Regions from separate parts of the Bradyrhizobium sp. UFLA05-89 genome, predicted to be linked through region 1. Evidence: riboswitches for the same ligand, from Rfam matches in the RefSeq annotation. Region 1 holds a riboswitch; the other holds the start of a gene.

Region 1 (5,663 bases):
AGGGCGTCTCCGCCTATCCGCAGGAAGTCACGATCGCGATGATGTCGAATTTCGCCGCCGGCGGTGCTGCGATTTCGGTGCTGGCGCGTGAATTGGGCTTAAGTCTCGAGGTCGTCGATGCCGGCTCGCTGGCACAGTCGGAGGGCGCGGGGATTGTCGCGGACAAGCCGCGCTGTGGCACGCGCGATTTCAGCGTGGAAGCTGCGCTGGAGCCGGCGGAGCTGGTGTTTGCGTTCGAATGCGGACAGCGCGCTGTGACGCGTGCGGCGGCGAAGCAGCCTGATCTCCTCATCCTCGGCGAGATGGGCATCGGCAATACCACGGCGTCGGCGGCGATCGCGGCGAGCCTGCTCGGCGTGAGCGCCGACGAGATCGCCGGCAGCGGCACCGGTGTCGATGCCGTAGGGCGTGCACGCAAGGCGCGCGTGATCGACGCTGCGCTTGCACGGCATGGCCTGACGAAGACGGGCGCGTCTGCGGAGGAGGTCCTGCGCGCAGTCGGCGGCCTCGAAATCGCGGCGATCTGCGGCGCAATCATCGCGGCTGCACAGCGGCGTGTTCCAACCCTGATCGACGGCTTCATCGTGTCGGTTGCTGCGCTGGCGGCCGCGCGCCTCAATCCGTCATGTCAACCGTTCCTGCTGCCGTCGCACCAGTCGGCGGAGCTGGGTCATCGCCTGGTGCTTCGCGCGCTCAACGTTCAGCCGCTGGTCAGCCTCGATCTCAGGCTCGGGGAGGGATCGGGCGCCGCGATCGCGCTGCCGCTGGTGCGGCTCGCCTGCGCCCTGCACAATGGCATGGCGACGTTCGCGCAGGCCAATGTTCCGGATCGTCCGGCCTGAGACGGCTCAAGCGATCGTCTGATTGACCGACACGATCCGCCAGCCGTTCGCGAGCCGATCGATGCGGGTGAGCGAGAGTGGCTCGATCGCAAAGCGCAGCGCCGCCTCCGGGGCGAGGTCGAGCGCGATGCACAGCACAGCGCGGATGGTGCCGGAATGGACGACGAGGACCGCCGGTCCTCTTTCGATGCGGTGAAGGCCTTCACGGGTTCTGGCGATCTGATCTTCAAAACTTTCGCCGCCCGGCGGCCTCGCGTGCGCTGGATTGGCCCAGAACTGCGCGTAGGGCTCGCCGCCCGAGGCGGCGAGATCGTCGTGACGTCGTCCGGTCCATTCGCCAAAATCCTGCTCGCTGAACCCGGGCACGAGGATCGGATCGAGCCCGAGCGCGTGCGCCGTGTCGACGGTCCGTCGTGCCGGGCTCGCGTAGCTCGCGGCCCCCTGCGGCAGGCACCGTCGCAACGCGTCCAAACGCGTCCGGTCGCTGAGGTCGGCCTGCGCATCCATGGCGTGGATCGTCCCCGCGACGCCATCGACGACCGCATGTCTCACCAACCAGAGGAAGGTGTCCCCCTCCATTCAGCATCTCCACAGACGTTTGCACCGCTGCGACAAGAATGCCGCGGCCAGCACATTGACTCTCTGTCGCTCCTAATCATAGATGCTCGCGACGGTTTCCCCATCCGGGGATGAAAAGGGAATGCGGTGCGGGGATTTTCCCCAATGCCGTAGCTGCCCCCGCAACTGTAAGCGGAGAATCCTTCGTCACAAGCCACTGGGCTCTCGGTCCCGGGAAGGCGGCGAAGAGGTCACGACCCGCGAGCCAGGAGACCTGCCGTCAGCCGTGGTCACACGCGAAGATGTCGGTCGGGGAGTACAGACATTTGGCTTAGCTGGAGGCGAGAACTGCGCCGAAGGTTGAGACTTGGTTCGCTGTGACGTGCCACTGACGTCATACCGAGGTCCGAACCATGTCTTCCGCCCGCACCGGCTACCCGCGCAAATTCCTGCGCGCGTCCAGCATTCTCACGCCGTTCATCTTCGTCGATATATCCGCAGCCGTTGCGCAGCAAGTCCGCGAGCAATTGCCGCCGGTCGAGGTCCGCCAGGCCGACCAAAGCCGCAAGCCGGCCAAGCCGGGCGGACGCAATGAGCGAAGCGCCCGGCGCGCGGCGCCGAACAGAACGGCGACCGCCGTGACCTCGCAAAAGCCGGCCGTTCAGAACGCGACGCAGACACCACTCAACACGAATGCGGTGGCCGAAAGCGCTTCGCGTCTCGGCCTCACTGCGCGTGAGGTGCCCGCGACCGTCGAGGTGATCTCGGCCGAGACGATTCGCGAGCAGGGCTACCGGACCGTTTCGGACGTCGCGCAGGGCACGGTCGGCGTGACCGCCGGCGACAATCCGGCGGAGCCTTCGGCCTTCTCGATGCGCGGCTTCACCAACAGTCAGATCAATACTCTCTACAACGGCATCAAGATCGGCCCGCAGAACATGACCTCGCGCATCATGGACACGGCCAATCTGGAAGCGGTGGAGTTTCTGAAGGGGCCGGCCTCGCTGATGTCAGGCGAGGGCGCCAGCGGCGGCGCGGTCAATTTCGTGACCAAGCAGCCGCACACCGGGCCGGTCCAGAACGAGGCATTCTTTTCGTACGACTCGCTGAACTCGTACCGCAGCTATTACGGCTCCGGTGGCAGCACCAATGTGCAGGGTCTCGATTATCGGTTCGACGTCAGCCGCTCCTCGCTCAATGGCTTTGCCGACGACACCAGCACCAAGACGCTCGATGTATCGAGCCAGCTCAACTATCGCGTCTCGGACAATCTCAAGCTCTGGGGCGCGATCGAATACAGGGAGGATCGCTCAAAGGGCTATTGGGGCGTTCCGCTGGTGCCGATCGCCTACAGCGGGTCGCACGCCACAGCCGGCATCGTCTCCGGCAGCTACGTCTCGAACTACAACGGGTCGAATCTCGGCCCCGTCACGATCGACGACCGCACCTTCAACACCAACTACAATGTGCTCGACAATCGCAACGCGGCGCAGGAGGTGTGGCTGCGTGGCGGCTTCGAGCTCAAGCTCGCGCAGGGCCTCACCTTGAAGAGCCAGACCTATGGCTATGGTGCCGAGCGTACGTGGTTCAACAACGAGGTCGAGGCGTTCAACGCCAATTCAAACCTGGTCGATCGCGAGCGCTTCTATGTGGCGCACAGCCAGCGGCTGGTCGGCAACGTCACCGACCTGACCTGGGATGCGAATATCGCAGGTTTTGACAATCGCCTGGTGACGACCTTCGCCGCGAGCGATCTCGATTTTGTCCGGCCGGGCGCGGCGAATTTCCCGCATGATCTCGTCACGCTGGTCGATCCCGCGCGTGGTTACTATGGCCCGCTCACGACGCAGCAGCAGACGGCGCGCATCGACAACGAAGCATTGTCGTTCGAGGACCGGCTGAAGATCACCCGAAGCTTCGCGCTGATCGGCGGCCTGCGCGTCGAGCATATCGGGCTCGACCGCAATTCGACCAACGTCGGCGGTCTTGAGAAGGCGGGCTTCCCGTTCTCGAAGGACTGGGCGCCGGTGACCGGCCGCATCGGCTACACCTGGGAAGCGGTGCCCGGCCTGACCTTCTATAGCCAGTATGCGACCGGCGCCGACGTCTCGGCCAACAACATCTTCCTGCTCGCACCAACGCAGCCGCTCGACCTGACGACCTCGCGCACCTACGAGACCGGCGTCAAGCATCTGTTCTGGGACAATCGGGCAGAATGGTCGTTCTCGGCCTACGACATCCTGCGCAAGAACGTCTATGCAGCCGCCGGCGGCATGCAGCTCAACATTGCCGGGCGACAGGAGTCCAAGGGCGTGGAGCTCGCCGGTGCCGTGCGCGTGACGGACGCCATGCGGCTGTGGGGCAATATCGCCTATGTCGATGCACGCTATGCCGACTACAATTTTGCCGGTGGCTCGTTCTCCGGCAATACGCCGCCAAACGTGCCGCGCATCGTCGCCAATGCCGGCGCATCCTATCGCTTCTTCACACCTTTCCTCACACCTTGGCCGGTGGAGCTCGGCGTCGTCGGACGTCACGTCGGCGATCGCTACAACACCGATGCGAACACCGTGACGCTGAACGCCTACACGATCGCAGACGTCTACGCATTCGTCGACATCCCGAAATCGGTCTTCGCCGTCGAGCAGACGCGTCTGACGTTCCGCGTGCGCAATATCACCGACAAGCGCTATGCGGTCTGGGGCGATCCGTTCTACCCCGATCAGGTTCTGCTGGGCGCGCCGCGCACCTATGAGATCTCCGCCGCGTTCAAGTGGTAAGGTGATGATCGCATGATGGGCGCGACGATCCTGCTGCACCGCTGGCTTGGAATTGCGTTCTGCCTGCTGTTTGCGATGTGGTTCGCAAGCGGAATCGTGATGCACTTCGTTCCGTTTCCTTCATTGAGTGAAGCGGAACGCGTCGAAAGTCTCGCACCACTGGGAAACGTGGCTGCGGGGATTGGGCCGTCGGACGCCGTCGCGGCGAGCGGACTGTCCGACGCTGCGCGCGTGCGGCTGATCCGGCGGAGCGACGGTCCCGTCTACGTCGTCATGGGGCCTTCGCGGTCGCATGCAATCCGCGCAACGGACGGCGCCGACGCCGCCGTGACATCGCCGGACGTTGCACTTGCCATCGCGACCGATCATGCGCGACGGCGCGGGCTTGATGTTGCCCGCGCGTCGATCGTCGCGCTTGCCGAGTACGATCAATGGAGCGTGCCAAACGGCTTCGATCGGCATCGGCCGCTGTTCCGCGTGGCACTCGCCGACGCTGATGGGACGGAGCTTTACGTATCGTCGGTCACGGGCGAGATCGTCCTGGATACGATGCGGCGCGAGCGCGGATGGAATTTCATCGGCAGCGTCGTGCACTGGATCTATCCGACTGTGCTGAGGCGCAACTGGTCGCTGTGGGACGGGGTCGTCTGGAGCCTCTCGCTGTTCGCATTGATCGCAGCCGTGCTTGGCGCTGCGCTGGGCATCGCGCGGATCAGGCTTGAAAAAGGGCGAATGCGCTCACCCTATCGCGGCTGGCATGCCCTGCATCACGTCATCGGGCTCTTGGCGACGACCTTCGTGCTGACCCTGATCTTCAGTGGCTGGCTGTCCATGGACCACGGACGCTTGTTCTCACGCGGGCAGTTGACGCAAGCCGAAGCGAATATCGCCTCTGCGGTGCCCGACTGGTCCGCGCTTGCGACCGTGAACTGGCCGCCGATCTCACCATCGGCCCGCGAGGTCGAGTGGTTCGCCTTCAACGGCAGCTTCTACCGGCGCGACCGCGTCGGTCTCGACAGGCAGATCCTGGTCAGGGCAGGGGATTCGAAACCGGACGAGCAACAGCCATTCCTGAATCCCCGCGATATCTCAGGAGTGACCGAGAGTCTTTGGGACGGTTGTGGCGTTCCAACACCGGTCAGTGCGACCGATGAGTATCCTGCATCGTCTTTGCTGCCGGGTGGACCCGTCTACCGCACGCGATGCGGCGACGTCTGGTTCGACATCGACGGTTCGAACGGCGTAGTGCTGCAAAAGCTGGATTCGTCGCGACGGGTCTATCGTTGGCTCTACAGTGCCCTGCACACGCTGGATTTTCCCATCCTGCTGGCGCATGCGCACGTGCGCAGCGTTCTGATCGTCGGCTTGTGTGCCCTCGGCTTCGTGTTCTCGCTCACCGGCATTGTCATCGGCTGGCGCCGATTGCGTTACACAATCGGCGCCGGGATCTTGCGGCCGTGACAGACCTCACGCGTTCGCGGCT
Region 2 (5,663 bases), on a different contig from region 1:
CCGCGATATAGCCCTTTGCGCGCAGCACGTTCTGCTCGCGCGCCAGCCGTTGCACCGAGGCGATCAGCGCCTCGACGTCGACGACCTCAGGCAGATCGATCACGACGGAGTTGAAATCATTGTGCTCGTGATCGTCCTCGCCGTCGTGATGCGAGGGGCGCGCGGCGAGATCATCTTCGGCCGCCGCCTCAAGACCGAGGATCACGCGCAAGTCCACCGCGCCGTCGACGACCGGCAGCATTGGAACGGGGCGCGGCATTTCCGCCGCGATCGCCGCCTTCGCTGCTTCGAGTCCCGCCGCGCCGGCAAGATCGGCCTTGGTCAGGAGCACGATATCGGCGCAGGCGATCTGGTCCTCGAACACCTCCGACAGCGGCGTCTCGTGATCGAGATTCTCATCCGCCGCGCGCTGCGCCTCCACCGCAGCCGGATCGGGCGCGAAGCGTCCGGCCGCGACAGCCTCGGCGTCGGCGAGCGCAATCACGCCGTCGACCGTGATGCGTGAGCGGATCTCCGGCCAGTCGAACGCTTTCAGCAGCGGCTTCGGCAAGGCCAGCCCCGACGTTTCGATCAGAATATGATCCGGCCTCACCCGACGTGCGAGCAGTTGCTCCATCGCCGGAATGAAATCGTCGGCCACGGTGCAGCAGATGCAGCCATTGGCGAGTTCGACGATGTTTTCCTCCGGGCAATTGGCATCTGCGCAGGATTTCAGGATCTCGCCGTCAACACCTTCGCTGCCGAATTCGTTGACGAGCACCGCGAGCTTCTTGCCGTTGGCATTGCTGATCAGATGCTGGATCAGCGTCGTCTTGCCTGATCCCAGAAAACCCGTGACGACCGTGACCGGGACTTTTGCGAGCGTGTTCATTCGGCGGCCTCCGGCACGACGGCGATGGGGGGAATGCGGGCAAGCGATTGCTTGCGGAAGATTTCGGGGCGGCTGCGCCATGGCACGATGCCGTCGGGCGCAGCCGCGTAAGCCGAAGCGCCTGCGATCACATCGTTCGCATTGGCATCCGACAGGCGGCCGTAGACGTAGGACCATCGGCCCGGCGCGCTGAGTGCGACCGAGCAGCCCTGGCTACACGCCGAGAGGCATTCGACGGGAACCAGGTTGACGCCCTCGGGCACGCCGGCCTCGAGGATCGCGGCATGCAGCCGTGCGCCGGGCGTGGCTTCACCTTCGCCGGGTGTCTGCCCGGCGCGGCAGGTGATACAAACGTGAAGTGTGACGGCCATCGCCCCTTCCAGGATATCTGCGGGAGGCGATGAGGCGCACGAACCGCTCGAAAGAGGGTCCGTTTCCCCGTCGCGGAACACCCCGTCCGCCGGTCCAAAACAGTCGCGCTGGCAGGTCTCCCGGCTTGCGGAGCAGGGTATTTCCCTTCGATCCCCGCCTTCCCGATCCCATGGGATCAGTGGCTTCGGGCATCTCTCCGGTCACGGTCGCGGGGGCGGCTGCTTTTCGAACACGAATCTTGCCGATTCGAGCCCTATCGCATTCCCTCTTCGCCTGTCGTAGGACAGGAACCAACACTGGCCCACCATTTGCCCATGGCCGCCACTTGTCAAGCCGAAGGACCATTTCAGATGACGCCTGAACCGGATACCCCAGCGGTGCAAGACACCGACGCCCGGCATGCCACGAAAATGGCGAAGAAGAAGGTTGCCCGCGACAAGATCATGGCGACCAAGAGCGGCGAAAAGGGGCTGATCATCGTCCATACCGGCGCGGGCAAGGGCAAGTCCTCCTCCGCCTTCGGCATGATCGTTCGTTGCGTCGCGCATGGCTTCCCTTGCGCGGTCGTCCAGTTCATCAAGGGCGCCTGGGATACCGGCGAGCGCCGCCTGCTCACCGGGCATTTTGGCGATCTCTGCCAGTTCCACGCCATGGGCGAAGGTTTTACCTGGGAGACGCAGGACCGCGCCCGCGACATCGCCGCGGCGAAGGCCGGCTGGGAGAAGGCGAAGGAGCTGATCCTCGACCCCAATTTGCGCATGGTCGTGCTCGACGAGATCAACATCGCAATGCGCTACGACTATCTCGATATTGCCGAGGTCGTCGACTTCCTGAAAACGCAGAAGCCGCCGCTGACGCATGTCGTCCTCACCGGACGCAACGCCAAGGACGAGCTGATCGAGATCGCCGATCTCGTCACCGAGATGACGCTGGTGAAACATCCGTTCCGCTCCGGCATCAAGGCACAAGCCGGCGTCGAGTTCTGAGACTTCGATGGCGCGCGCATTGATGATCCAGGGAGCGGGCTCGGACGTGGGCAAGTCGCTCGTCGTCGCGGGCCTTGCGCGTGCCGCAAAGCGCCGCGGCCTGCGCGTGCTTCCCTTCAAGCCGCAGAACATGTCGAACAATGCGGCGGTGACCGTCGATGGCGGAGAGATCGGCCGCGCGCAGGCGCTCCAGGCGCTCGCCGCCGGCGTCGAGCCGCACACCGACATGAATCCCGTGCTGCTCAAGCCCGAGACCGATGTCGGCGCGCAAGTCATCGTCCAAGGCAAGCGCATCGCCACCGCGCGCGCCCGCGACTACGCGGCGATGAAGCCGACGCTGATGGGCGCCGTGCTCGAAAGCTTCGAACGGCTGAAGACGCGCGCCGATCTCGTGCTGGTCGAAGGCGCCGGCAGCCCGGCCGAAGTCAATCTGCGCAAGGCCGACATCGCCAATATGGGCTTTGCCCGCAAGGCTGATGTTCCGGTGGTGCTGGTCGGCGACATCGACCGCGGCGGCGTCATCGCGCAGCTCGTCGGCATCAAGACCGTGATCGATCCTGACGATGCCGCGATGATCCAGGGGTTCGTCATCAACAAGTTCCGCGGTGATCCCACGCTGTTCGACGACGGCTACCGGCTGATCCAGGACAAGACATCCTGGCGCGGCTTTGGCGTGCTGCCCTGGTTTAACCGCGCCGGCGAATTGCCGGCCGAGGATGCACTGGGATTGGGCGACGCGCGAAGGCCCGGCAGATGCAAGATCGCGTTTCTGGCGCTGTCGCGGATCGCCAATTTCGACGATCTCGATCCGCTCAAGCTCGAACCAAACGTTGACCTCGTGATGGTCCGTCCCGGCGAAGCCATCGCGGGCGACGTACAGCTCGTCATCATCCCTGGCTCGAAATCGACGCGCGGCGACCTCGCCTTCCTGCGCGCGCAAGGCTGGGACATCGATCTCCTCGCACATCACCGCCGCGGCGGGCACGTGCTGGGTGTCTGCGGCGGCTACCAGATGCTCGGCCGCAGCGTGGATGATCCCGAAGGCATCGAGGGCTCGACCGGCGCGACAGCCGGCCTCGGCCTTCTTGAGGTGACGACGGTGATGTCGCCGCAAAAAACGCTGACGCGCGTCACCGCGCGCCATGCCGGGACCAGCGAGCCGATTGACGCTTACGAGATTCACATTGGCCGCACCGATGGGCCGGATCGCGCGCGTCCCTTCGCGATGCTCGATGGTGCACCGGAGGGCGCCATCTCCAGCGATGGGCGCGTGCACGGCAGTTATCTGCATGGGCTGTTCACGTCGGACGGTTTCCGCAAGGCGTTCCTCGCGCAGCTCGATATTCCCACGACAGACCAGCCATACGGCGCAAGGGTCGAGAGCGCGCTCGACGCACTCGCCGATCACATCGAGGCCCATCTCGACGTCGAAGGCCTGCTCGCGCTGGCGCGCTGAAGGTCAACTGGAGAGCGTTGACGCAAGACGCGCCCATTCCCTCTCGTCGCCCGGCAGGCCCAGGCGCAGCCAATTCGGCTGCTGGCTGAAGACGCGCGACCAGATCCGGCCGCGCGCGAGCTTATCCTGCGCGGCAAGCGCATCACCGACATCGTACAGACGAAACAGTGGCGTGCCGCCGATCAGCCGCCATCCTTGCGCAGTCGCCATGGCATCGAGACGTGCGCAGTCTTGGCCGAGCCGCGCCGTCGTTGCGCTGGCCCATTCGCGATCGAGCAGCGCGCGCCGACCGACGGCGATCGCAGCGCCTGAGACCGGCCACGGCCCCGCCATCGCTACGAGCGTTGCAATGTCCGCTTCCGCGCCGAGCACAAAGCCAAGGCGCAAGCCTGCCAATCCGTAAAACTTGCCAAACGAGCGCAGGATCAGGAGGCCGCCCTGGCCAGCTTCGGGCGCGAGCGAGAGTTCGGGCAGCGCATCGGCAAAACTCTCATCGATCACGAGGCGACCGACGCGCGGCAAGATTGCAAGCAGATCGGCCTTGTCATGCTGCCGACCGTCGGGATTGTTGGGATTGACGACGACGGCGAGATCGGCACCAGCGAGCGCGTCGAGATTGGAGACCTCGGCAACGTCCCAGCCGACCGGAGAAAGCACCGCGGCATATTCATTGTAGGTCGGCGCGAGAATGCGCGCGCGGCCCTTGCGCGACAAACTCGGCAGACACTGGATCGCCGCCTGCGCGCCGGCCATGGCGAGCAGCGGCGCCTGCGTTGCATAGGCCTGCCGCGCGGCCTCGTGCAGCGCTTCAATCTCGGATCGCGACGGCAGCGCACGCCATGCGTGCTGTTCGATCTCGCCCACCGCGTAAGGCTGCCGATTGATGCCGGTCGACAGATCGATCCAGTCCTTGATGCGCCCGCCGAAACGCTGCATCGCGGAGTCGAGATTGCCACCATGCTCGCGCATCGCCGCCCCTCAAACCAATGCCAATGCTACGAGTAAGCCGCCCAGCAGCAGCATCGCGCGAACGTAGAGTTTCAGGCCCAACCGGATGTCAGCGCCAAGCGGATCGCGCGCGCCCGCGTTCAGCCAGGGCTCCTCGGTCACAGCGCCGTGATAGCTGCGCGGCCCGCTCAGGCGCACGCCGAGCGCACCCGCCATTGCCGCTTCCGGCCAGCCGGCATTCGGCGAGCGATGGCGATTTGCATCGCGCGACATGCAGGACAAGGGCGCCCAAGGGTGCGCCGTCACCAGCGCGAACAACAGGCCCGTCAGCCGCGCCGGAATGAAATTGGCGACGTCGTCGATGCGCGCGGCTGCCCAGCCGAACCAGAGGTGACGCTCGGAGCGATGACCGATCATGGAATCAAGCGTGTTGATCGCCTTGTAGCCAAGGATGCCGGGCAGGCCGAGCAGCGCGCCCCAAAACACCGGCGCCACGATGCCGTCGGAAGCATTCTCTGCGAGGCTCTCGAGCGCCGCACGCGCAATCCCGGCCTCATCGAGGGACGCGGGATCGCGGCCGACGATCTCTGCGACCGCAAGCCGCGCCGCGTCGATATCGCCCGACTGCAGGCGCTGCGCGACGGCAGCGACGTGATCGTGGAGCGAGCGCAGTGCGACCAGCGGCCAGGCCAGAACCCCAAGCAGGACGGCGCTCCACCCGGGAACGAGCCAGCTCTGCACGATCCAGCCGATGCCGGCGCACAACGCGATCACCAGAAGTGCGGCGGCGACGCCGGCCATGCGCCGCGCCTCGGGCGCATCTTTGGACCTGTTCCAGTTGCGATCGAGCAGAGCGATCAACCTGCCGATCCAGGTCACGGGATGGCCGATCCGCGCGAACAATGCGGCGGGCCATCCCCAGATGGCATCCACAGTCATCGCTACCGCCATCGCACCGGCAAATCCCACGTCACATCTCCTCGCATGCCCTGATGCGCAAGATTTGGGTCACAGCGCAAGCCCCTCCTCG

What was found. A riboswitch is a leader RNA that binds a small molecule or an ion and turns the genes downstream of it on or off. The one in region 1 is predicted to bind cobalamin.
Region 2: another riboswitch for cobalamin. It lies ahead of SO139_RS24810 (DUF1636 family protein); the one in region 1 lies ahead of SO139_RS41180 (TonB-dependent receptor).

What each region holds. Positions count from the first base shown of each region.
Region 1 covers NZ_JBANBA010000144.1:1,071-6,733, forward strand. The annotation lists gene cobT (nicotinate-nucleotide--dimethylbenzimidazole phosphoribosyltransferase) at 1-842, shown strand, start outside; gene SO139_RS41175 (histidine phosphatase family protein) at 849-1,421, opposite strand; cobalamin riboswitch at 1,497-1,696, shown strand; gene SO139_RS41180 (TonB-dependent receptor) at 1,814-4,180, shown strand; gene SO139_RS41185 (PepSY domain-containing protein) at 4,193-5,641, shown strand; gene SO139_RS41190 (alpha/beta hydrolase) at 5,648-5,663, opposite strand, start outside.
Region 2 covers NZ_JBANBA010000051.1:41,590-47,252, reverse strand. The annotation lists gene cobW (cobalamin biosynthesis protein CobW) at 1-871, opposite strand, end outside; gene SO139_RS24810 (DUF1636 family protein) at 868-1,242, opposite strand; cobalamin riboswitch at 1,336-1,553, opposite strand; gene cobO (cob(I)yrinic acid a,c-diamide adenosyltransferase) at 1,594-2,229, shown strand; gene SO139_RS24800 (cobyric acid synthase) at 2,237-3,685, shown strand; gene cobD (threonine-phosphate decarboxylase CobD) at 3,689-4,654, opposite strand; gene cbiB (adenosylcobinamide-phosphate synthase CbiB) at 4,664-5,602, opposite strand.